2 regions of the Streptomyces sp. NBC_00704 genome follow, and region 1 is predicted to be linked to the other one. Evidence: predicted binding sites of a transcription regulator. Region 1 holds the regulator's gene; the other holds the start of a gene.
What was found. The regulator HspR, encoded in region 1, represses chaperone genes until heat shock. The targets are predictions, from matches to a motif close to TTGAGNNNNNNNNNCTCAA.

Region 1 (9,338 bases):
TCCACGGGGACGATCCCGAGGCCGGCCGCGCCGAGCGCGCCGTCGACACCCGCATTCTCACCCAGCTGTGCGGCGCCCTCGGCGAGGACGTCTCCGTGGCACGGCTGAGCGCGGGGCTGCGCGTCCTGATGGGCGAGACCGACGACACCAAGCGCCTCAGCCGGGACGAACGCAACCGGATCGCGGACGACCTGCTCACCGACAAGAACAAGGACCAGGTGCGGGACAGCCTCTTCCGCCTGGTGTCCTTCATGCACCCGCTGGAGGCGCTGGGCGCCGCCCGTGAGGGCCGCGGCCCCGGCTATCTGACCTGTTTCGCCCTGGACATCGGCGCGGGCTCGGCGAGCACGGAGCTGCTGGCCGACCTGGCCGTCCAGAGCGTGATGCGGCGGCTGTCCTCGTTCCGGGAGAGTGCGCCGTGCGTCCTCGTGGCCCTCGGCGAGCAGGGCCCGCAGCGACGCCACCTGGAGCGGCTGGCGCAGGTCTGCGAGCACCGCGGGGCCCAACTGGTCCTGCTGCACCCGCACTTGAGGGACGCGGCCGAGCAGATGATCGGCGGCGGGACCGTCGCCTTCATGAAGCTCGGCAACCACCAGGAGGCCAATGTCGCGGCGGACTTCATCGGCCGCGAGCACTCCTTCGTGCTGCACTCGCTGACGGACACCGCGGGCAGGACCGTCAACACCTCCGTCGCCAGGGCGATCGGCTCCTCCGTCAGCAGGGGCACGACCCACAGCGAGTCCGTCACCCGCGGACACAACTGGGGCAGGAGCGGCTCCACCGGCTACCAGGGCGGCGACAGCCCCTTCTCGTCGTCCTCCTCCACCAACTCCGGCGGCAGCTACAGCGAGACGACCGGCACCTCCACCAGCGTCACGCACTCCACCAACGAGTCCACGACCCACACCACCGGCGACAGCGACAGCACGAGCCTCGCGACCGGACGCCAGCGCGTCTACGAGTACGTGCTCGAGCCGACGCAGCTCCAGGCGCTGGCCGAGTTCAGCCTGCTGGTCGTCGAACGCCGCGCCGGGGGCGGTGTCCTGGTGCACCCGGCCGACTGCAACCCCAACATCGTCTTCCTGGACCGGGTCAGCATGGCGCCCCTGCCGTACGTCGACCCGGCGCCGGCCGCGCCGTTCCCGCCGTCGCAGCCCTTCGCGCCTCACCAGGGGCACGCCCCCGCTCCGCAGCAGCACCACGCACCCGCCCCGCAGACCTCGCCGCCTCACCAGCCGTACGCACCCGCGCCCCAGCAGCCGTTCCCGACGGCACCCCAGCAGCCCTACAACCCCGGCGGCCGGCCTCCGACGCCTCAGCAGTGGCCGTCCCAGGGACAACCGCAACAGCCCGGCGGCTGGACCCAGGGCCCACCCGCGAACTGGCCCGGTCAGCAGCCGGGGGCCCCTGGGTGACGGCCGCCGAGGGGGTGTCCGCGCCGGAGGGCTCCGGCTGATCCCGCCCGACCGGCCGAGGTCGCCCCCGGCCCCCTGCCCTCGTCCCGTCCGCCGGCCCGTGCGTGCGTCACCGCCCGGAAGACGCGCCTCCGGGCCGGCCGCCGACCTCGTCGATGCCGGCGAGCACCGCCCGGGCCCTCCTGACGTTCATCTCCAGAATGCCGCGTTCGAACTTGCGCGGTTCGCGCCGATAACGCGCCCTGCCCGCTTCGGAGGTGAAAGCGGACTCCGGGACGGCGTCCTCGCCGGCCGGAATGAATTTGGGGATCTCCTCGAACGCCGCGAGGGCATAGGCGACGGCATTGCGCAGCTTGTGGTGTTCGCCACCTCTGGCAGATGGGCGTCGCGCCGGGCGGCCCCGGCCGACCGCCCGCCACTGCCCAGCACCAGCCGCCACAGCCGCCGGGCCACGAGCGCCCGGGTCCGGACGTCGGCATCGGCGACTGATCCCGGCGTGGCCGCTCCGGGGCAGGCGGTCCTCGGTGGGGCCGGCCCGGTGAACGCGACCGGACCGCACCAGCCCGCCGGAGCGCGGGAAAGGCCCGGAGACGATGTCTCCGGGCCCTCACTGTTGAACTCGTTCCACTCGGTCCCCGCTCGGGCCCGTGCGGCCCCCGTCAGTCCGAGGCCTGCTGCCGCTTGGGCCGCCAGACCACCAACGCGCTGGTCTGCTGCATCTCCTGATACGGCACCAGGTCGCGCCGGTAGGAGGCGTGCACCGCGGCCTCGCGTTGCCGCATGGCCGCCGCCGCGCCGTCCAGCGCCGCCTGCAACTCGGCCGCCCGGGCCTGGAGCGCGGCCACCTGGTTCTCCAGCTCGATGATCCGCTTGATGCCGGCCAGGTTGATGCCCTCGTCCTGCGACAACTGCTGCACTGTGCGCAGCAGTTCGATGTCGCGGGCCGAGTAGCGCCGGCCCCGGCCGGGGGTGCGGTCGGGGGAGACGAGGCCCAGACGGTCGTACTGGCGCAGCGTCTGCGGGTGCAGGCCGGAGAGCTGGGCCGCCACCGAGATGACGTAGACCGGGGTTTCCTCGGTCAGTTCATACGGGTTACGTCGACGGCCGTCCATCACTCTCATGCTCCCTTCGCGGCCTCGAACAGCTCCGCCCGCGGATCCTCGTCCACGGTCGCCTCGCGATACGCCTCCAGCGCGTCACGAGCCTTCCCCGACAGGTCCTTCGGAACACTCACCTCGACGGTGACCAGAAGGTCGCCGCGCGTGCCGTCCTTGCGGACCGCGCCCTTGCCCCGCGCCCGCATGGTACGGCCGTTGGGGGTGCCGGGCGGCAGCTTCAGCGTCAACGACGGTCCGCCGAGCGTCGGAACCCTGATCTCGCCGCCCAGGGCCGCCTCGGTGAACGTCACCGGCACGGTCACCGTCAGGTTGTCGTCCTTGCGGCCGAACACCGGGTGGGCGCCCACGTGGACCACGACGTACAGATCGCCCGAGGGGCCGCCGCGCTCGCCCGGCGCGCCCTTGCCGCGCAGCCGGATGCGCTGGCCGTCCGTGACCCCCGCCGGGATGCGGACCTGCATGGTCCGGGACGACTTGGCGCGGCCGCTGCCCTTGCAGTCCAGGCACGGGTGCTCGGCGATCAGGCCGCGGCCCTTGCAGTCGGGGCACGGGTCGGTCAGCGAGAAGCCGCCGCCCGAGCCGCGCGCGACCTGGCCGGTGCCGACGCAGGTCGGGCACACGCGCGGGGTGCCGTTCTTGTCGCCGGTGCCCGAACAGGCCTTGCACGGGGACTGCGAGGACATCCGCAGCGGGACCGTGGCGCCCTCGATGGCCTCCGTGAAGGTCAGGGTGACCTCGGTGTCGATGTCCTGGCCGCGCCGCGGCTGGGTGCGGGTGGTGCCCGTCCCGCCGCGGTTGAACAGGCCGCCGAAGACGTCCCCGATGCCGCCGCCGAACCCGCCGGAGGCGCCGCCGCCGCCCGGGGCGCCGCCTCCGAAGAGGTCACCCAGGTCGAAGTTGAAGGAGCCGCCGGCGCCCGGGCCCGGGCGGAAGCCGCCGTTGCCGAAGAGGGCGCGTGCCTCGTCGTACTCCTTGCGCTTCTTGGGGTCGCCGAGGACGTCGTTCGCCTCGGAGATCTCCTTGAAGCGCTCCTCCGCCTTGGCGTTGCCCTTGTTGGCGTCCGGGTGGTACTCGCGAGCGAGCTTCCGGTAAGCCTTCTTGATCTCGGCCTCGGTGGCGTCCTTGGGGACGCCGAGGACCTTGTAGAAGTCCTTCTCGATGAAGTCCTTGGTGCTCATCCCCGACGTCCCTCCTCTCGCGTCGTCATGACGGCCGGCGCACCGGCCGTCTCGAGCTCAGCCCTCGTCCGGGCCACCGCTCTCCTTGTCGTCCGCCGCCTCCGCGGAGGCCGCGCCCGTTTCCGAGTCGGCCTTCGCGGGCTGCGCGCCGGGCTGCGGTTCGGCGACGGCCACCCGCGCGGGGCGGATGGTGCGTTCGCCGATCCGGTACCCCGGCTGCAGAATCGCCACGCACGTCGTCTCGGTGACGTCCGGCGCGTAGCTGTGCATCAGGGCCTCGTGGATCGTCGGGTCGAAGGGCTCGCCCTCCTTGCCGAACTGCTGAAGGCCCATCTTCGCCGCGACGGTCTCCAGCGACTCGGCGACGGACTTGAAGCCGCCGACGAGTTCGCCGTGCTCCCGCGCGCGGCCGATGTCGTCGAGCACGGGAAGGAGTTCGGTCAGGAGGTTCGCGACGGCGATCTCCTTGACCGCGATCCGGTCGCGCTCGACCCGGCGGCGGTAGTTCTGGAACTCGGCCTGGAGGCGCTGGAGGTCCGCGGTGCGCTCGTCGAGCGCCTTGCGGGCCTGGTCCAACTGGGCCACCAGAGCCGCTGTCTGGTTCTCGTCCCCTGCCGGGGCCGCCCCGTCCGCCGAGGCGGAGGGGGCGGTCTTCGGCTCGGCGTCTTCAGGGGTGGCGCCGGAGGGGACGTCGGGCTTCTCCTCGAAGCCCGGGGTCTCCTCCGTCACGCGGCACCGTCCTTGCGCTCGTCGTCCACGATCTCGGCGTCCACGACGTCGTCGTCGGCCTTGGGGGCCTCGGCGCCGCCCGCGGCGCCCGCCGCGTCCTGGCCGCCGGCCGCCTGGGCGTCGGCGTACATGGCCTGGCCGACCTTCTGCGAGACCGCGGCGACCTTCTCGGTCGCGGTGCGGATCTCGGCGGTGTCCTCGCCCTTGAGCGCGGCCTTCAGCTCCTCGACGGCGGCCTCGACCTCGGTCTTGACCTCGCCGGGGACCTTGTCCTCGTTGTCCTTGAGGAACTTCTCCGTCTGGTAGACGAGCTGCTCGCCCTGGTTGCGGGCCTCGGCGGCCTCGCGGCGGCGGTGGTCCTCGTCCGCGTACTGCTCCGCCTCCTGGCGCATGCGGTCGACCTCGTCCTTCGGCAGCGAGGAGCCGCCGGTGACGGTCATCTTCTGCTCCTTGCCCGTGCCCAGGTCCTTGGCGGTCACGTGCATGATGCCGTTGGCGTCGATGTCGAAGGCGACCTCGATCTGCGGGACGCCGCGCGGGGCCGGCGGAAGGCCGGTCAGCTCGAACATGCCGAGCTTCTTGTTGTACGCCGCGATCTCGCGCTCACCCTGGTAGACCTGGATCTGCACCGACGGCTGGTTGTCCTCGGCCGTCGTGAAGATCTCCGAACGCTTCGTCGGGATCGTGGTGTTGCGCTCGATCAGCTTGGTCATGATGCCGCCCTTGGTCTCGATGCCGAGGGACAGCGGGGTCACGTCGAGGAGCAGGACGTCCTTGACCTCGCCCTTGAGCACACCGGCCTGGAGCGCGGCGCCGATGGCGACGACCTCGTCCGGGTTGACGCCCTTGTTGGCGTCCTGGCCGCCGGTCAGCTCCTTGACGAGCTCGGCGACGGCCGGCATACGGGTCGAACCGCCGACGAGAACGACGTGGTCGATCTCGGACAGGTTGATGCCGGCGTCCTTGATGACGTTGTGGAACGGCGTCTTGCAGCGCTCCAGCAGGTCGGCCGTCAGCTGCTGGAACTGGGCGCGGGTGAGCTTCTCGTCCAGGTGCAGCGGGCCCTCGGCGGACGCCGTGATGTAGGGCAGGTTGATCGAGGTCTCGGTGGACGAGGACAGCTCGATCTTCGCCTTCTCGGCGGCCTCGCGCAGACGCTGAAGCGCCATCTTGTCCTTGGCGAGGTCCACGCCGTGGCCGGCCTTGAACTGCTGCACCAGGTAGTCGACGACGCGCTGGTCCCAGTCGTCGCCGCCGAGGTGGTTGTCGCCGTTGGTGGCCTTCACCTCGACGACGCCGTCACCGATCTCCAGGAGGGACACGTCGAAGGTGCCGCCGCCGAGGTCGAAGACGAGGATCGTCTGGTCGTCCTTGTCGAGGCCGTACGCGAGCGCGGCCGCGGTGGGCTCGTTGACGATGCGCAGGACGTTGAGGCCCGCGATCTCACCGGCCTCCTTCGTGGCCTGGCGCTCGGAGTCGTTGAAGTAGGCCGGGACGGTGATGACCGCGTCGGTCACCTTCTCGCCCAGGTAGGCCTCGGCGTCCCGCTTCAGCTTCTGCAGGATGAACGCGGAGATCTGCTGCGGGTTGAAGGGCTTCCCGTCGAGCTCGATCTTCCAGTCGGTGCCCATGTGACGCTTCACCGAACGGATGGTGCGGTCCACGTTCGTGACCGCCTGCCGCTTGGCGACCTCGCCCACCAGAACTTCGCCGTTCTTCGCGAAGGCGACGACGGACGGCGTGGTCCTGGCACCCTCGGCGTTGGTGATGACGGTGGGCTCGCCGCCCTCCAGAACGCTGACGACGGAGTTGGTTGTGCCCAGGTCGATGCCGACCGCACGTGCCATGGTGATCTTCCTCCAGCTGACTTGAGTGGAACGGACTCAAGTGTGCACGACACTCACCCCGCGGTCAACAGACCTGAGTCGGGCGCACTCAACTCTTATCCGTTCCTTACACGCAAGGAGGCGTTGACCTGCGGTGATAGGGATCGTCCGGCCCGTCGCACCTCGGAATCGGGGGACGACCGCACGGCCTCGGGTTGACGCCGGGGCGCATACACGGGCGCCGGACGCATCGTCCGCGGCCCCGAACGCGGCACGGCCCGCTCCACCCGCTCCGCCCGCTCCTCCTGCGACGCCCCCCGCGCGCGAGGGGCACGGGGCATGCGGGCGGCCCGCCGGCCCCCGCGCGCGTCCCGTCCGCCGCCCTGACGTCCCGCACGCGCGCGTGGAGGCCCGTACACCGGGACCCGCAGCAGCCCGAGCACGACGACGAGTACCCCGCCGGCCACCCACAGCACCGCGCGCGCGTGCAGCCATCCGCCGTGCGCCAGCACGCCGACGAGCACCGCGCCGAAGGCCGCGACGCCCAGGAGGACGGACGCCCCCTGGGCGGTGAGCCCGAGCCGGCGCAGCCGGTGGGCGAGGTGGTCCGGCGCGCCGCGCAGCAGGGGCCGTCGGGCCAGCCGCCGCGAGATCAGCACCAGCAGGACGTCGGCCCCGGCCACCGCGGTGAGCGCGAACAGCACGGCCGTGCCGACGACCGGATCCTGTCCCGCGCGGGCGAAGACGGCGGCCGCGGCGAGCAGGAAGCCGGAGAAGAGCGAGCCGCATGCGCCGAGGGCCACGCGCGCGGGGGGCCAGTTGTGCATCAGGAACCCGGTCAACGCGGCGGCGAACACGCTGAGCAGCACGACCAGTCCGTCCATGACCTCGACGGCGACGCACGCGGCGACCCCGAAGGCGGTGACGACGCCGACGGTCCCGGCCACTCCGTCGGCGTGGTCGAGCGCCCGGAAGCCGAGGGCGACGAAGGTGATCCAGCCGACGGCCAGCGCCCCCGGGAGCAGCCCCGTGTCCCCGTAGGGCACGACGAAGGCGGCGGCGACCGCGGTGCCGACCACGAGGAAGCGGACGTTGAGCCGCCACACGTCGGCGATCAGGCCGAGCGCGGCGACGGCGCCCCCCGCGGCGAGCAGCGCCCCGATCCCGTCCCCCAGCGGGGCGATGCCCGTCCGGTCGCCGGCGAGGGCGACGAGACAGGTGGCGAGGACGACGGCGGCGCCCCCGAACAGCGGCACACGCCGCTGGCGCTGCCGCCGGTCGAGCAGTCCGAGGCGCAGAGCGGGCACGCGCAGCAGCGCGGCGAGGGCGGCGGAGAGGAACAGGGCGATGGCGGCGGCGGCGATCCCGTAGAGCACGGATATAAATTAGTCATAAATGTACCAATTTGGTACGAATAACACGGCCGGGTTGCGGCCGGATCCTGAAGCGATCCTGAGGCAACCCTCAGCGATTCAGATCACTCCGCCTCCCGCTACAGTGCGACGCGGGAGACGGGGTAGTCTCAGACGGACTGCATAAGTTACCGCTTAGTAATCACTGACGAAGTCCCTCGCAGGCCCGAGGAGCCCCCAAATGCAACTCGCCGCGATCATCGTGTCGCTGGTTCTGATCGTGGTCGGCGTGGCCCTTTTCGCCCGCGCCGTCCTACAGATCTACACCTTCATGCGGCTCGGCCAGAACGTGCCCGCGGGCACCCGCACCGACGAGCCCGGCCGGCGCACCGTCACCGTGGCCCGGGAGTTCCTCGGCCACACCCGGATGAACCGCTGGGGCGTCGTCGGTGTCGCGCACTGGTTCGTCGCGGTGGGCTTCTTCTCGCTGCTGCTGACGATCGTCAACGCCATCGGCCAGCTGTTCCAGGCCGACTGGCTGCTGCCGGTCATCGGCGAGTGGGCCCCCTACAACGTCTTCGTCGAGTTCATCGGCACGATGACGGTCCTCGGCATCCTGGTGCTCATCGTGATCCGCCAGCTGAGCCGGCCGGACCGGCCGGGCCGCAAGTCCCGCTTCGCCGGCTCCAACTTCGGCCAGGCCTACTTCGTCGAAGCCGTCATCCTCATCGTCGGCGTCTGCATCTTCATGCTGCACGCCCTCGAAGGCGCCCAGCACCACGTCGACGCCTACGAGGCGTCCTTCTTCATCTCCTACCCGGTGGTGTCGGCGCTCGGGCACCTGGACGTCTCCACGCTCCAGAACCTCACCTACTTCTTCGCCGGCCTCAAGATCGCGACCTCCTTCATCTGGATGATCACGGTCGCGCTCAAGACCGACATGGGCGTCGCCTGGCACCGCTTCCTGGCGTTCCCCAACATCTGGTTCAAGCGCAACGCCGACGGCGCCACCTCCCTCGGCGCGCTCCTGCCGATGACCTCCGGCGGCAAGCCGATCGACTTCACCGACCCCGGCGACGACGACGTCTTCGGCGTCTCCCAGGTCGAGCAGTTCTCGTGGAAGGGCCTGCTGGACTTCTCCACCTGCACCGAGTGCGGCCGCTGCCAGTCGCAGTGCCCCGCCTGGAACACCGGCAAGCCGCTCTCCCCCAAGCTCCTCATCATGTCCCTGCGGGACCACGCGCACGCCAAGGCCCCCTACCTGCTGGCCGGCGGCGGCAAGACGATGGAGGGCGACGAGAAGGCGAGCGAGGAGCAGCTCAAGGACGTCCCCGCGGCCGCCCTCGCCGAGGCCGAGCGCCCGCTGATCGGCACCGCCGAGGAGAACGGCGTCATCGACCCCGACGTCCTGTGGTCCTGCACCACCTGCGGCGCCTGCGTCGAGCAGTGCCCGGTGGACATCGAGCACGTCGACCACATCGTCGACATGCGCCGCTACCAGGTGATGATCGAGTCCGCGTTCCCGTCCGAGGCGGGCACGATGCTCAAGAACCTGGAGAAGAAGGGCAACCCCTGGGGCCTGGCCAAGAAGCAGCGCCTGGAGTGGCTCAAGGAAGTTGACTTCGAGGTGCCGGTCGTCGGCCAGGACATCGAGGACCTCTCCGAGGTCGAGTACCTCTACTGGGTCGGCTGCGCCGGCGCCCTCGAGGACCGCGCCAAG
Region 2 (9,338 bases), 1.1 Mb from region 1:
CCGCAGCCCCTCCAGCTGGGCCGCCGAGGAGTCGAGTTCGGCGCGCAGTTCCTCGCGGGCGTCGGCCATCCGCTGGCGCTGTCCCACGAGGTGCTTGCGGTCCGACTCCAGGGTGGCGACGCGCTCGTGGAGGGCGACGGCGTGCTGGTGCAGGGCGTTGACGGAGCGGACGACCTGGGCGAACTCGTCGTTGCGGCCGGTGAACGCGACCGGTTCCTCGGCCGCGGGGTTCTCGGCCCCGGCCAGCCGTGCCGACCCCCTGCGCAGCACGGACAGCGGGCGGGTGAGGCTGCGGGCCATGCCGGTGGACAGGGCGACGGCGAGCAGCATCAGCGCGCCGAGGACGGCGACGCGGATCTCCAGGTCCGTCACGTCGTCGTCGCGCAGCCGGGCGAGGTCCTCGACGCGGTGGCTGTAGAGCGAGGACTCGGCGCCGCGCATGAGGTCGAGGCGGGCCGAGAGCGCGGCGTCCAGCTTCTTGACGCCGGTGTCGAGGTCGCGGCCGCTGAGTTCCGGCTGGTCGGTGAGCGTGGCGAGGTAGGCCTCGGCGGCGTCGACGTCGCCGCCGGTCACGGTGGAGTCGTAGGCGGCCACCGCGTCCTCGGGCGCGCCGTCGCGGAAGTCGGCGAGGGCCGCGTCGGAGCGCAGCCGGGCCTGCTGGGCGGCGGCGGCGAGGGCGTCGCGCTGCTTGGCGTCGGTGTCGGAGGAGACCTTCTCGGTGCTCGACCGGCCCGTGACGGGGTCGTAGGAGGTCTTCTCGCTCGTCGGCACGTTCAGCGCCGCGAGGAGCAGTCCGCGGGTCGCGGCGGCCTGCTCGACGGCGCTGTCGAGTTCGGCGAGGGCGTACGCGCCGGATCCGGCGCGCGGCGGCATCTGCTCGGCCAGCCGGTCGACGAGGACGTGGAGCGCGGCGATGACCTCGGAGTAGTCCTGGTGCGCCTGGAGTGCGCCGCTCCTGCCGGTGAGGGCGGACTGCCGCACGGACGGGACGGCGGCGAGGGCCTCGCGCAGCGCGGCGGAGACCTCCGTCTCGGTGATCAGCTCGCGCGCCTGGCGGTCGACGCGGGCGCTGCTCTGCGTGGAGGGCGCCTTCGCCTTGACGCGGCCGGCGGCGACGTAGGAGGTGACCTCGTCGCGTTCGTCCGCCAGGGACTGGGCGAGGGCGAGGGCGTCCTGGCTCTGTTCGGCCAGGGTGACCAGGTCCTGGGAGTCCTTCAGCTGCCCGGAGGCGGCCAGGATCGAGGGCGCGCCGGCTCCGGCGACGGCGGCGGCCACCACGGCCACCGCGACGATCAGCCGGTTGCGCACGTGGGTCGGGCGGCCCTTGCCGACAGGGGTGCGCTCCGCGCCCCCCTCGGAGGCCGTCTGACTGCCTGTACGCCGAGGCCGCGTCTTCTGCACCGGTGCTCGCATTCCTGACTCGTTACCCATGGGCCGGATATGACGCTCCGTCAAGTGGCGCGTGCGTCCGGTACGGTTTCCGACCCTCCCAGTGCCGGTGTGCGGGGTCCGCGCATCGCTTGCCCCGCCACCCGAAGGAGTGAACATCGGAGGGGAGTTGACGGGCAAGTTCCCGTGGCGTGCGCGACGGCCCCGCACGGCAGGCCGGTTGGACGTGGGCGGCGGGCTTTGGCAGTATTCGCCGCCACGCCTTCCCGGAGTGCTTCATTCCCACCCAAAGCAGGCGTCTGACCTGCGGTGGTGCGCCCGTTCGGGGAGCGGTGCCGGCCTTTCGCGAAGGCTGTGGAGGGGTCGTGCAGACTGGCCGGATGCGCACGGAACTCATGTCGGACGGCGGCGATCCGGCCCGCCCCAACGAGGACTTCGCCGCGGTCGGGCTTCCCGCCTCCGGACAGGGCGGTTCGCTCGTCCTGCTGGACGGCGTGACTCCGCCGCGGGACGGCGCGGGCTGTCTGCATTCGGTTCCCTGGTTCACGGCACGGCTCGGCGGCGCCCTGATCGAACTGACCGTTTCGCTCCCGGATGTTCCGCTGGCCGAGGCGCTCGCCCTCGCCATTGCGCGTACCGCCGAGGCCCACGCGGGAACCTGTGACCTTTCTCACCCGCGCACACCGCAGGCCACCGTGGCCCTCGCGCGGTGGTCGCCGCAGCGGGTCGAGTACCTGGTCCTGTGCGACGCGACGCTGCTGCTGGCGTCCGCCGACGGCCGGGTCCGCGCCGTGCGCGACGACCGGCTCGCACGGCTGCCGCGCGCCCTGCTGCGCAGCGCCGACGTCGTGGACTCGACCCTGCGCAACAAGGAGGGCGGGTTCTTCACGGCCGCGGCCGACCCCTCGGTGGCCGCCCGCGCGGTCACGGGCGCGGCGCCGCGCCCCGGCGTGGTCTCACTGGCCGCGCTCTCGGACGGGGCCGCCCGCTGGAGCGAGCTGTTCGGCGAGGGCGACTGGCCCGACCTGCTCGCCGTGGTCCGCGAGGAGGGCGCCCGGTCCCTGCTGGAACGGGTCCGGCGCCGCGAACGCGCGGACGCCGCCGCCGGCCGCCCCCGCCTGGCCCGGGCCAAGACCCACGACGACGCCACGGTGATCTACGCCGAGCTGTGACCGCCCGCCCTGCCTGAACCGCCCGCACCATCCCTGCTCGGCCCCCGCCGCGGCCGTGGGGCGACGGCCAGACATCCAGGCGAACCCGGCGCCCGGCCGGGGCTCGCGGACGGCGGCGCCGGCCGGGGGGTCACTTCTCCATGCCCCGGTTCAGTTCGTGCAGGAGCCGGGCCAGTTCGGCGACCTCGGCGCGGTCCCAGTGGGAGAAGCGGCTGACGTACCGCTCGCGGCGGGCCTCCCGGACCCGGCCGACCCGGCGGCGGCCCTCCTCGGTGAGGTCGACCAGCCAGGCGCGGCCGTCCGCCGGGTCCGGCGCCCGCGCGACCAGGCCGAGCTGTTCGAGGGCACACAACTGGCGGGACATGGTGGCCTTGCCGACGCCGATGTAGGCGGCGAGTTCCGTGGCGCGCTGGCGGCCGCACTCCTCCAGCCGGACGAGGAGCCCGTAGGCGGCGGACTCCAGGTCCGGATGGACCTCGCGGGCCATCTCCCCCTGGCTGGCGCGGGCGCGGCGCAGCAGCACCGTCAGCTCCCGCTCCAGGGAGAGGAACTCCCGGTCGCCCTGCTCCACACCGCGCGACGGCCGTCGGTCGTCGTTCGTGTCCTCGTGCACGTCAGCACCCCTGATCTCACCGGTCGCCGCGGTCGCGCAGCGCTCAAGTATTCCCCAGGCACAGACCGGCGGCGCTTCCCAGGGCCGTGTCCCGGGCACGGCGAAGACCCGGGCCTCCCTCACGGGACCCGGGCCGCGCCGTCCCGCGGCGTCCGTCACGCCGCCACGGGAACCTCCGGCACCGCGCCGTTCACCGCGGGCGCGAGCGCCAGCTCCAGGACCTGGCGGACGTCGGTGACGGCGTGGACGTCGAGCTTGTCCAGCACCTCCGCGGGGACGTCGTCCAGGTCGGGCTCGTTGCGCTTGGGGATGATCACGGTGGTGACGCCGGCCCGGTGCGCGGCCAGCAGCTTCTGCTTCACCCCGCCGATGGGCAGCACCCGGCCGGTGAGGGAGACCTCGCCGGTCATCGCCACGTCCGTGCGGACGAGCCGGCCGGACAGCAGGGACGCGAGGGCCGTCGTCATGGTGACGCCGGCGCTCGGGCCGTCCTTGGGGACCGCGCCCGCCGGGAAGTGGATGTGCACGCCCCGGTCCTTGAGGTCGCCCACCGGCAGTTCCAGCTCGGCCCCGTGGCTGCGCAGGAAGCTGAGCGCGATCTGCGCCGACTCCTTCATCACGTCGCCGAGCTGGCCGGTCAGGGTCAGGCCCGCCGCGCCCGTCTCCGGGTCGGCCAGCGACGCCTCGACGTACAGGACGTCGCCGCCGGCGCCGGTGACCGCGAGGCCGGTGGCGACGCCGGGGACGGCGGTCCGGCGCTCGGCCGGGTCCTGGGCGGACTCGGGCACGTGGTGCGGCCGTCCGATCAGGGCGCGCAGGTCCTCCTCGCCGACGGTGAGGGGCAGTTCCCGCTCGCCCAGCTCGTGCTGGGCCGCGACCTTGCGCAGCAGCCGGGCGAGGGACCGCTCCAGGGTGCGCACGCCGGCCTCGCGGGTGTACTCGCCGGCCAGCCTGCGCAGCGCGCCCTCCTCCAGCACGACCTCCTCCGGGTCCAGGCCGGCCCGCTCCAGCTGGCGCGGGAGCAGGTGGTCACGGGCGATGACGACCTTCTCGTCCTCGGTGTAGCCGTCGAGGCGGACCAGCTCCATGCGGTCGAGCAGGGCCTCGGGGATGGCTTCGAGCACGTTGGCGGTGGCGAGGAACACCACGTCCGACAGGTCGAGCTCGACCTCCAGGTAGTGGTCGCGGAAGGTGTGGTTCTGCGCCGGGTCGAGCACTTCGAGGAGGGCGGCCGCCGGGTCGCCCCGGAAGTCGGAGCCCACCTTGTCGATCTCGTCGAGCAGGACCACCGGGTTCATCGACCCGGCCTCCTTGATCGCCCGCACGATCCGGCCGGGCAGCGCGCCGACGTAGGTGCGGCGGTGGCCGCGGATCTCGGCCTCGTCGCGGACGCCGCCGAGGGCGACGCGGACGAACTTGCGGCCCATGGCGTGGGCGACGGACTCGCCGAGCGAGGTCTTGCCGACGCCGGGCGGGCCGACGAGGGCCAGCACCGCGCCGCCGCGCCGGCCGCCGACGACCCCGAGGCCGCGGGCGCTGCGGCGCTTGCGCACGGCCAGGTACTCGGTGATGCGCTCCTTCACGTCGTCCAGGCCCGCGTGCTCGGCGTCGAGGACGCTCCGGGCGCCCCGGATGTCGTGGGCGGCCGCGCCGTCGTCGGTCCGCTCGTTCCACGGCAGTTCGAGGACGGTGTCCAGCCAGGTGCGGATCCAGGAGCCCTCGGGCGACTGGTCGCTGGAGCGCTCCAGCTTGTCGACCTCCTTGAGGGCGGCCTCGCGGACCTTCTCGGGCAGGTCGGCGGCCTCCACGCGGGCGCGGTAGTCGTCGGACTCCTCGGCCGGGTCCTTGCCGTCGCCGTTGAGGTCGCGCAGTTCCTTGCGGACGGCTTCGAGCTGGCGGCGCAGCAGGAACTCGCGCTGCTGCTTGTCGACGCCTTCCTGGACGTCCTTGGCGATGGTCTCGGCGACGTCCTGTTCGGCGAGGTGGTCGCGCAGCTGCTGGGTGGCGAGCTTCAGGCGGGCCACCGGGTCGGCCGTCTCCAGCAGCTCCACCTTCTGGTCGGTGGTCAGGAACGGCGAGTAGCCGGAGTTGTCGGCGAGCGCGGAGACGTCGTCGATGGCCTGGACGCGGTCGACGATCTGCCAGGCGCCGCGCTTGCGCAGCCAGGCGGTGGCCAGCGCCTTGTACTCCTTGACGAGTTCGGCGACATGGCCGGGCAGCGGTTCGGGGACGCTCTGGTCGACCGTCGTCCCCTCCACCCACAGCGCGGCGCCGGGGCCGGTGGTGCCGGCGCCGATCTTCACGCGGCCGCGGCCGCGGATGAGCGCGCCCGGGTCGCCGTCGGCCAGCCGGCCGACCTGCTCGACGGTGCCGAGCACGCCGGTGCTCGCGTAGGTGCCGTCGACGCGTGGCACCAGCAGGACGCGCGGCTTGCCCGGTTCCGAACGGGTGGCGGCCTGTGCGGCCTCGACCGCGGCGCGCACATCGGTGTCGTTGAGGTCCAGCGGAACCACCATGCCGGGGAGCACGACCTCGTCATCGAGAGGCAGTACGGGCAGGGTGAGCGGAGCGGACGTCGATGCCATGATCTCCCCTTCGGCAGTCAAGTTGAGCTATGCCGACTCAATGCACGTGAGCCCGCGAATGTTCCCCGCGTTCCCGGGCGTTCGCTGTGGGCGATCAAGACTGTTGCGGCGCCCTGCTCGGGCCATACGGTCGGAGGTAATAGGCAAATGGCCATTCTGCCACTTACGCAGCCGTCTTCAGGGGAATCAGGGGGTCGTCGTGGATCGTTTCGTCCGGGCTTGGGTGGACGGGTGGGTCGTCTCGCGCGGGGCGGCGCCGCCCGCGGCCGCGCCCTGGGGCTGGACCGTCGACGTGGGGGCGGGCGCCGGGCACGTCACCCGGCACGTGTTCGGCGACACCGGCGAGGCGCTGACGGAGGCGACGGTCCGCGAGGTCGCGGGCGCGGTGACCGGGGCCGGCGTCTGGCTGAAGGCGTTCGCCGATCCGGCCGTGGTCGGGCCGTGGCTGGGCCCCGGCTGGTGGATCGACCCCGAGCCCGGCTACCTGATGACGGCCCCGCTCCCGGACGCCCCGCCCGGCGCCGCCCCCGAGGGCTACCGGACCCGCACCTGGTCGCGCGGCGGCGTCACGCGCACGATGGTCGCCGCGCCGGACGGCTCCCTGGCGGCGCGCGGGCAGATCGCCGCGACCGGCGCCACGGCGGTCGTCGACCAGGTGGAGACCGCCCCCGACCACCGCCGGCGCGGACTGGGCGCCCTCGTGATGCGGACACTGCACCGTGCGGCGGCCGAGCAGGGCGCCCGCACCGGCGTCCTGGGCGCGACCCCGCAGGGGCGGGCACTGTACGAGTCCCTGGGGTGGCGCGTCGAGTCCTCGCTGACCAGCGCGAAGTTCACGGGCGCCGCACAGGGGTGACGCCCGGCGGCCGTGGGGGCGCACCCCGATGGGCCGCACGACGGGACACGCCCCTCGCGCCCCTGCCCGTACCCCGCCCACTTCCGGCATTCGCCCCGTACCGCCTCGCGACCCGACCACAATGCGCGTATGACCGATGACTGGAAGCGACGCCTGGACGCCCTGCACGCGGAGCTGGTCCGCCGGGACGACCCGGTCGCCTGGGTGACGGAGGCGGACGCCGTGGAGGCGTCCCGGCGCTATCCGCACATCGCGCTGCGCGGTCCCGTCTTCGGCGTCGCCCGACTGGACCCGCCGACCCCGCGGACGCCGAAGCCGTGCTGGCGGCTGCTGAAGCCGGTGGCCGACGGGATGCCCCAGCAGGCCAGGGACGGGCTCAACTCGCACCTGTGGTTCCTGGCCAAGGACGGCACGGGCGATGCGGCCGCCCGGCGCGACCTGCTGGCGGCCGTCGCCGTGCTGGAGCGGGCCCCGGCCGACGAGGTGGAGGCGCTGGGGGTGCGCTACCGGGTGGTGCGCGGTGACGAGTTCGCCCGCACCGGCGACGACGGCCTGGAGCCGCCCCGGCCCACCGACCCGGAGGCCCTGGACCCGTCGTGGGCGGAGCCGTGCGCCGTCCCGTCCCCGGACGTGGGCTTCGCCCTCGACCCCGACCGGGACGAGGGGCCGATGGCGGGCGCCCTGTGCCTCGGGCTGCGCGCCTTCGTGTACAGGGGGGCGCGGTTCCCCGCCGACGTGCGCGCCGACTCCGCGCGCGCGGCCCGCACGCACCCGGACGTGGTCCGGCTGCCGGTCGGCTTCTCGGTGGCCGAACGGGACGGGTCGGGCTGGACCCCGTGCGGCTCCCTCGCGGCCACGCCCCACGAGGCACGCCGTTCGCTGTACGAGGGGATGGCCCGCGTGTGGGCCATGCTGTACCGCTTCGACGAGCGCAAGAAGGCCCTGTACGCACGGGCCGCGGAGGCGTTCCGCAGCGCCGGCCGGGCCGACGAGGCGAGCGTGGAGGGCCGGGTGTTCCGGATCTGCCGCGTGGAGCGGATGGTCCGCCTGGGCCCGGACGGCCCCGAACCGCCCCGCCCGTCGGACCTCGACGAGTACGGCCCCATGAAACTCCACCCGACCCTGCACGAGAACGGCACCGTCCAGTACGACGACTGACAGCGGTCCGGGGCGGGGCGGGGCGCGGCGCGGGGAGGGCGACACCGCCGGGCCGGCCCCCCGTCCACACGACGACGGCCCGCCGCCCGTACACCGCGGCACCCGGCGCCCGCCCGGAACGGCGACTGTCCGCCGCGCCTACGACGACCGTCCGCCGCCCCGTACGGCGACGGCCCCCGCCGGGTACGGCGACCGCCCGTCGTCGCCCCCGGGCGTGGCGTAGCGTCCCCGTGCATGACGGACGCGCCGATCACGCAGACCCTGCTCGCGGCCTACGACGCCGAGTTGCGGGGCGCGCCGCCCACCGCGGTCCTGCACGCCCCCGACGGACCGCTGACCCGCGTCGCCGGCCCGGTGCGGGCCCTGCTGACCGCGCCCCGCGAGCTGGGGCTGAGCGGCAGGGAGCTGGACGAGCTGATCGTCCGCCAGCGGGACTTCTTCGGCGCGCGCGGCGAGGCGGTGGAATGGCGGCTGCGCGGCCACGACCTCCCGGCCGACCTGCCCGACCGGCTCCGCGCGGCCGGCTTCGCGCCGGGTCGCCCGGAGACGGTCCTGGCCGCCGTCGTCGCGGACACCGACGCACCCGGAGCCGGGCCGTCGCTGCCGCCGGGCGTGACGCTGCGCCGGGTGACCGCCGAGGCCGGCCTGCGGGCCGTCGCGGCGCTGCAGTCCGCGGTCTGGGGGCTGGACCTGAGCCGCCTCGGCGACGACCTGATCGCGCGGCTCGCCTGCGCCCCGCACGACACCGTCGTCCTGGCGGCGGAGTCGGACGGCGCGATGATCTCGGCCGCCTGGCTGTCGGTGCGCCCGGGCACCCGCTTCGCGACGCTGCTGGGCGGCGCGACCCTCCCCGAGTGGCGGGGCCGGGGCCTGTACCGGGCGTCCGTCGCCGCGCGCCTCGCCCTCGCGGCCGAACGCGGCGTCCCGTACGTCCACGTGGACGCCTCGGCCGACAGCGCGCCCCTGCTGCGCGCGATGGGCTTCCGCGCCCTGACCACGATGACGCCGTACATATGGACGCCCTGAGCGGCGATCGCGCGGCGGCGGAAGGGGCGGCGAAGGGCGACGGGGTCAGGGGGCGGCCGGCACGACGGGTGCGGCGGGGGCCGGGCGGGCGAGGTCCCAGCGGCGCACCCGGGGCCGGAGGGCGACGCCCGTCGCCAGCGCGAGCAGGTGCCCCCAGCCGGTCATGGGGTCGGTGAAGGCGAGCAGGTCCTGGAGCAGCATCGCGCCGAAGGCGGCGAGCAGGGGCAGTCCCAGCCATGGCCGCAGCAGGCCCGCGAGCGCGCCCACGCAGGCGGCGACGCCGAAGCTGATGCCGTAGTCGAGGCGGTGCAGCGAACTGTCGGGCAGCCGCCCGGCCAGGACGGCCAGCCCGACCGGCACCTCCGTCGCGAGGGTGGCCAGGACGTGCCCCAGCAGGAAGACGACGGCCGTGCGGGCGCCGCCGACGCGCCGCTCCAGCGCGGTCAGGACGACCAGGAAGGCGAGCGTGAAGGGCGACGCGAAGCCGCCCGCCACCCACAGCGCGCTCGCGGCGAGCACGGTCGCCGGCGACTGCGCCA

Region 2: lon (endopeptidase La) is a predicted target of HspR. The motif match lies at 5,782-5,800, and genes of this name have one in related genera.

The regions. Positions count from the first base shown of each region.
Region 1 covers NZ_CP109000.1:4,331,329-4,340,666, reverse strand. Annotated here, with positions in the region: gene OG802_RS18990 (proline-rich domain-containing protein) at 1-1,415, shown strand, start outside; gene OG802_RS18985 (hypothetical protein) at 1,525-1,854, opposite strand; gene OG802_RS18980 (heat shock protein transcriptional repressor HspR) at 2,075-2,527, opposite strand; gene dnaJ (molecular chaperone DnaJ) at 2,533-3,711, opposite strand; gene grpE (nucleotide exchange factor GrpE) at 3,769-4,440, opposite strand; gene dnaK (molecular chaperone DnaK) at 4,437-6,287, opposite strand; gene OG802_RS18960 (MraY family glycosyltransferase) at 6,383-7,642, opposite strand; gene OG802_RS18955 ((Fe-S)-binding protein) at 7,860-9,338, shown strand, end outside.
Region 2 covers NZ_CP109000.1:5,480,570-5,489,907, reverse strand. Annotated here, with positions in the region: gene OG802_RS24000 (sensor histidine kinase) at 1-1,401, opposite strand, end outside; gene OG802_RS23995 (hypothetical protein) at 1,770-2,561, shown strand; gene OG802_RS23990 (MarR family winged helix-turn-helix transcriptional regulator) at 2,692-3,174, opposite strand; gene lon (endopeptidase La) at 3,330-5,759, opposite strand; gene OG802_RS23980 (GNAT family N-acetyltransferase) at 5,959-6,615, shown strand; gene OG802_RS23975 (DUF5954 family protein) at 6,745-7,773, shown strand; gene OG802_RS23970 (GNAT family N-acetyltransferase) at 8,008-8,799, shown strand; gene OG802_RS23965 (rhomboid-like protein) at 8,845-9,338, opposite strand, start outside.